Linked DNA regions of Desulfosarcina ovata subsp. ovata. The protein of the gene in region 1 interacts with the protein of each later gene in a pairwise test. Links are inferred from orthologs where the notes say so. Each region holds a gene or a part of one and is shown in the gene's direction. Other genes may lie near its edges.

What was found.
Region 2: the proteins of pheT (region 1) and secD interact in binary tests that used the Escherichia coli proteins (3 or more experiments, as listed by UniProt). The link is inferred for Desulfosarcina ovata subsp. ovata from one-to-one orthologs.

The regions. Positions count from the first base shown.
Region 1 is NZ_AP021879.1:5,788,738-5,792,097, forward strand. The notes cover bases 257-3,291. They hold pheT (phenylalanine--tRNA ligase subunit beta), read left to right. Parts: upstream 257-584; coding sequence 585-2,999; downstream 3,000-3,291. Other genes in these bases: pheS (phenylalanine--tRNA ligase subunit alpha), read left to right, coding at 257-521; GN112_RS25330 (MerR family transcriptional regulator), read left to right, coding at 3,014-3,291. Also shown: more of pheS, read left to right, coding at 1-256; more of GN112_RS25330, read left to right, coding at 3,292-3,360.
Region 2 is NZ_AP021879.1:2,427,443-2,430,635, forward strand. The notes cover bases 276-3,143. They hold secD (protein translocase subunit SecD), read left to right. Parts: upstream 276-868; coding sequence 869-2,419; downstream 2,420-3,143. Other genes in these bases: yajC (preprotein translocase subunit YajC), read left to right, coding at 332-694; secF (protein translocase subunit SecF), read left to right, coding at 2,475-3,143. In the rest of the region: GN112_RS10985 (Rne/Rng family ribonuclease), read left to right, coding at 1-182; more of secF, read left to right, coding at 3,144-3,193. UniProt on the Escherichia coli protein: Part of the Sec protein translocase complex. Interacts with the SecYEG preprotein conducting channel. SecDF uses the proton motive force (PMF) to complete protein translocation after the ATP-dependent function of SecA.

The DNA.
Region 1 (3,360 bases):
TCTTGCGCACCCATACCTCGCCGACACAGCCCCGGGTGATGGAAAAAAGGGAGCCGCCGGTGCGCATCATCGCTCCCGGCAAAGTGTATCGTTGCGATTCCGACCTGACCCATACGCCCATGTTTCATCAGGTGGAAGGGCTTCTGGTGGACCGGAAGATCTCTTTTGCCGATCTCAAAGGGACGCTGACCGCGTTTGTGCATCAGATGTTCGATGATCAGACCACTTTGCGCTTTCGCCCCAGTTTTTTTCCCTTTACCGAACCCAGCGCCGAAGTGGATATTCGTTGTGTCATCTGCCGGGGAAAGGGGTGCCGCGTCTGCTCCCGGACTGGCTGGCTGGAGGTGCTGGGATCGGGGATGGTCCATCCGGCAGTGTTCGAGAATGTCGGCTATGATACCCGTCGCTATACCGGTTTTGCGTTCGGTATGGGCGTTGAGCGGATTGCCATGCTCAAATACGGCATCGATGACATTCGGCGCTATTTTGACAATGACTACCGGTTTTTGAGTCAGTTTTGATGGGCTCGTGAAAAAATTTATTTCAGACGGAACCGTCAATTTTAACGGAGTGCTCCTGGATCAATGAAAGTAAGCATAAGCTGGTTAAAAGAGTATGTGCCCATCGATATGGCGGTCGCCGATCTTGCCGACGCGCTGACCATGGCCGGGCTGGAAATAGAAGCGGTGGAAGATCCTTATGCCCACCTGGATACGGTGGTGGTCGGACGGGTGACCACGGTGTCGGCCCACCCCAATGCCGACCGGCTGAAACTTTGCCAGGTGGATGCCGGGGATCGCAGCGTCAGGGTCGTCTGCGGTGCGCCCAATGTGGCCGAGGGGTTAACCGTGCCCCTGGCCCAAGTGGGCACCTGCCTGCCCAATGGTGCCAAACTGGAAAAGACCGTCATCCGGGGGGAAGCCTCCGAAGGGATGCTGTGCAGTGAAATCGAACTGGAACTGGGCCTGGACGCTTCCGGCCTGATGGTGCTGGATGAGGCGTTGGTACCGGGGCAGCCGTTGAAGCAGGCGCTCCATCTTGATGATACGGTGTTTGAAATCGGACTGACCCCCAACCGCCCCGATTGCCTCAGCATGATGGGGGTTGCCCGGGAGATCGCCGCCATCCAGGGGGTTAAGATGACGCCGCCGATGGTCGCACTTCCCGATGCCCAAGGCGATATCGATGCGCTGACATCGGTGACCATCGATGCGCCTGACCATTGTCCCCGCTATGCGGCCCGGCTGATTGAAACGGTCGCCGTGGCCCCCTCTCCATACTGGCTGCAAAATCGCCTGCGCGCGGTGGGGGTCAGACCCATCAACAACCTTGTTGACATCACCAATTTTGTGATGCTGGAAACCGGTCAGCCCTTGCACGCGTTTGATTTTGATCACCTGGCCGGTCATCGTATTGTTGTGCGCACGGCTGCCAACGGGGAGACCTTCACCACCCTGGACGAAAAGGCGCGCCAGCTGTCCGATCAGATGCTGATGATTTGTGATGGTGAGAAACCGGTTGCCGTGGGCGGGGTCATGGGCGGCCTGAATTCCGAAATTGAGGATACTACCACGCGCGTGCTCATCGAGAGTGCCTGTTTCGATCCGATCAGTATCCGCAAGACCGCGAAAACCCTCGGGCTGAATACTGACGCGTCCCACCGCTTCGAGCGGGGGGTGGATCCGGACGGAACCTTGTTTGCTCTCGACCGGGCCGCCCAATTGATGGCCGAACTTGGCCGGGGTCAGTTGGTGGGTGGCACGATCGATGCGGATTTCAGGACTCAGACACCACCTGTGATCGACTTGAGTGTGGCGGCCACCAACGCCCTTCTGGGAACGGAGATTGACCGGGACCACATGGTTGGCATGCTGGAAAATATCGACTTCACGGTTCAGGTCCAAGGGGAGAACATTCTGCGGGTCGCGGTGCCCTCGTTCCGCGTGGATGTGGCCCGGCCGCAGGACCTCATGGAGGAAGTCGCCCGGCTTTCCGGCTACAATCAAATTCCCACGACGTTTCCAACGCTTCCATCCGAGGGCATCATCCCTTCACCCATGATGGTTGTGCGCAACCAGGTCAAAACGATTCTGTGCGGGTTCGGTTTTTCGGAAGCCATCAACTACAGCTTCATCAGTGCTCAGTCCTGCGACCGGATCCGGCTGGATACGGACGATCCGTTGCGCCAGCATGTGGCCCTGCTCAATCCGATTTCGGAAGAGCAGGCGGTGATGCGCACCAGCCTGGTGCCGGGCATGCTCGAAGCCGCCCAGCGCAATATCTCCCGGCAGCAAAACAATTTGCGCCTGTTTGAAATTGGAAAGGCATTTCTCCCACAGCCGGATGATTTGTTGCCGCTGGAAAAGGAGATGCTGGTGGGGCTCTGGAGCGGTTCTGCTGCCTGGGCCAACTGGCACACACCCGAAAGGGCCTGTGATTTTTACGACACCAAGGGGGTTGTCGAAGGGCTGGCCGTGGCCCTGGGGATCAGCGGATTGACCTATACGGCACTGCCGGACGCGAACTGCCGCTATACGCAAGCGGGCCACACGGCGCAGATCCTGTCCGATGGCGTGCCGATCGGCCTTATCGGCGAGGTGGATGCCGCGGTGATCGGCAATTACAATCTCAGGCAGGCGGCATTCATTTTCGAATTGGATATGGAAAAACTGGCCGGGATGATTCCCGATGCCATACAGATGACAGCAATCCCCCGCTTTCCATCCACGGCCAGGGATATTACCGTGATCGTCGATCAGGATGTCGAATCCGGTCGTTTGCTGGAGACGGTGAACCGGTTCGGCGAATCGCTGGTGGAAAACCTCTACCTGTTCGATGTGTTTGCCGGAGATCCCATCCCGGAGGGAAAAAAGAGTGTCTCTTTCCGGGTTGTCTACCGGTCGGCCGAACGCACCCTGGAAGACGATACGGTCAACGAGATTCATCGCCACCTGACCCAACGCCTGATCACCGAGTTTGGTGCCGCGTTGCCGGCCTAAAAAGGCGGATACCGATGACAGCAGACCGCTCCGGCGAAGCTGCCGTGCCAGACAAATTTTATTTTAAAATTGGTGAGGTCAGTGATATCGCCGGAGTCCCGTCCTACGTGCTGCGATTCTGGGAGACGGAATTCAAACAGATCAAGCCCAAGCGTACCGAAGCGGGACAGCGTCTCTATCGACGCCAGGATGTGGTCCTGATCCTGAAGATTAAACAGCTGCTTTACGAAAAAAAGTTTACCATAGAAGGGGCCAGACAGCATTTGCGGCAACGATCCGGCCGGGCGGTTGAACCGGACCCACCGGGCACGCCCCCCGATCTTACCGATATTCGTGATGAACTGATTCGTATTCGGGATAT
Region 2 (3,193 bases), 3.4 Mb from region 1 along the record:
GGCTTCCCGCAGCGGTGGCCAACTACCTGCTCAACCGCAAACGCAAGGAACTGAATGATCTGGAATCCAAACGGGACGTGATCATCACCATTGTCGCCCGGGACGATCTGATCCCCGGGCAGGTGGAGGTCACCTACGATAAAAAGACCAAGGCCGTCGAGAATCCGCCCGCACAGGCATAAGATGTGACCAACGCCGCCCTTCCCAAGAACCATTTGACGGGACGGGTGATTTACAGTATATCTGCGCCACTTTCGACGATCGCCAATCAAACCCGAAACCGATTTTCCGGTACGGGTCTGAAATATCCTATGAGGAGGTTTTGATACCGATGAATATCGCTTTTGCAATGGGACAGGGAGCTGCTGGTGGAGGAGCATCAGGAGGGTTCGCATCGTTCGTTCCCCTGATCCTCATGTTTGTCATTTTTTACTTTCTGCTGATTCGCCCCCAACAGAAAAAAACCAAGGAGCACCGGCAGATGATCGACAATCTCAAAACCGGTGACCGCATCGTCACATCCGGCGGCCTGCACGGCCGGATTACCGGTGTTGCCGAAAACGCCCTGACCGTGGAAATCGCCGAGAAGGTGCGCGTCAAGGTGAACCGGGGCAGCGTCTCCGCACTGGTCCAGACCGGCTCGCCCCAGGCAGCCACCAAAAAGGACAAGAAAGCCGACAACGGCAACGCTTGAACTCCAACCGCTCTCCCTTTTTCAATTTAAAAAGCCCCATTGTCACCGGAATCTTTCCCCGCGTCGATTCGCAGGCCGTCCTGCTGTCCGCAGCGGATTGAATCGGCAGCTGGGGCTTTGGCGTGTGGATATTGAAAGGAAACAACGTTGAAGAATCTTTCGTGGAGACTCATCGTGATTGCCGCGGTAATCCTGGCCGCCGTGATTTATGTGATACCGACCTTCCGGCCCGGTATTTGGCCCCATAAGAAAATAAACCTGGGGTTAGATCTGCAAGGCGGCATGCACCTGGTACTGGAAGTGGAAGCCGACAAGGCGGTAGAGAACACCGTCGAACGGCTGGCCCAGGAGATGCGCGACATGCTCCGCAAAGAGCACATCCGCACCCTCGCTTTCGAACGGGTGGAAGGCATCAAAATTGCCGTCAAAGTGCCCGATGAGACCAATATCGCCAGTTTCGACGACCTGCTGGACAAGGAGTTCCGCGACGTCCGGGTGGCCGATCGGACGGTCAAGGACGGAGTTCTGGATATCGTGCTCGACCTGCCCGACAAGGAGATCGAACGCATCCGCCAACTGGCGGTCGCCCAGGCCCTGGAGACCATCCGCAACCGGATCGACCAGTTCGGGGTCAGTGAGCCGGACATCCGCATCCAGGGCGAACAACGCATCCTGGTCCAGCTGCCGGGCATCAAGGATACCCAGCGGGCCAAGGATTTGATCGGGAAAACGGCCCTGCTGGAGTTCAAACTGGTTGACGAGACCCACGATGTCCAGTCTGCCCTGGACGGGAACGTTCCCGCCTCCAGCGAGATCCTTTACGAAACCAAGGAAGATCCGGCCACCCGCCGGACTCAGAAAATCCCGTTCCTGGTGAAAAAACGCACGGCCCTGACCGGCGCCTACCTGACCGATGCCAGGGTACAGATCGACAGCCAGTACAACGAACCCTACGTCTCGATCACCTTCGACAAAAAAGGGGCCCGCCTCTTCGAGCGCATCACGGCGGAGAATGTCAAAAAGCGGCTGGCCATCGTACTGGACGGCAATGTCTACTCCGCACCGGTGATCCAGGAAAAAATCGCCGGCGGTGAAGCCCGCATCACCGGCAGTTTCACCACCAACGAAGCCCGCGACCTGGCCATCGTGCTGCGTGCCGGCGCCCTGCCCGCGCCGGTCCAGATCCTGGAAGAGCGTACCGTGGGGCCCTCTCTGGGAACCGACTCCATTCGCATGGGGCTGCTCTCCATGTGTGTGGGCGGCATTCTGGTGGTGCTGTTCATGGCCGTCTACTACAAAGCGTCCGGGCTGATCGCCGATTTCGCCCTGATCCTCAACATTTTGCTCATTGCCGGCGGCCTGGCCATCTTCGGTGCCACCCTGACCCTGCCCGGCATCGCCGGCATCATTCTGACGATCGGCATGGCGGTGGATGCCAACGTACTGATTTTTGAGCGCATCCGAGAGGAAATGGGCCTGGGCAAAACGCCCCGGGCCGCTGTCGATGCCGGCTACGACCGGGCCACACTGACCATTCTGGATGCCAATGTCACCACATTGATCGCAGCATTGGTGCTGTTTCAGTTCGGGACCGGGCCGGTCAAGGGCTTTGCCGTCACCCTGAGCCTGGGTGTGGTGGCCAGCCTGTTCACCGCCCTGGTGCTCACCCGCGCCGTATTCGATTATGTTCTGATCCATCGGAAAATTCGCACCATCAGCATTTAACGCCAGGTGTCCCGAACCGTCCGGATGCGCAAAACCACCATCGAGGAACCGATTCATGCAGTTTATCAAACCCGGTATCAATATCGACTTTGTCGGCAAACGCAAAATCGCCTTCACCATCTCCCTGCTGTTGATCGCCGTCAGCATCGTCACCCTGATCGTGAACCAGGGGCCCCGCTACGGTATCGACTTTGCCGGCGGCACCCTGGTCCAGGTGAAGTTTGCGAAAGCGGTCACCATCGACCGCATCAAGAGCGGCCTGGAAACTATTGACATGACCGCTTCGGCCGTGCAGCAGTTCGGTCATGCGGCCGACCACGAATATCTCATTCGCACCGACACCGCCACCACCGCCGTGGAGGGGTTGGCCGAGAGAATCGAGACGGGCCTCAAGGCATCCACCGGCGTGGACGCCGAGACTCGACGCGTGGAGATGGTCGGTCCCCAGGTGGGCAAGGATCTGCGCGAAAAAGCGCTCTTTGCCATGTTCTACTCACTGCTCTTCATCACCGTCTATATTTCGGGACGCTTTGAAATGAAATGGGGCAAAAGCGCCATCGTGGCTGCCGCCATCATGGCCGCGGTCTACCTGCTCTCGCTGTTCAACGTGTCGATTCCCTTTCTCATGCTGGCCGCCCTGATCGTCTCACTGGTCGTTTTCTGGTTTTTCGAATTCAAATATGCCATGGGCGCCATCGTGGCACTGATTCATGACGTGACGATCACCGTGGGGGTGTTTTCGATTTTCGACAAGGAGTTCACCCTGCCCATCGT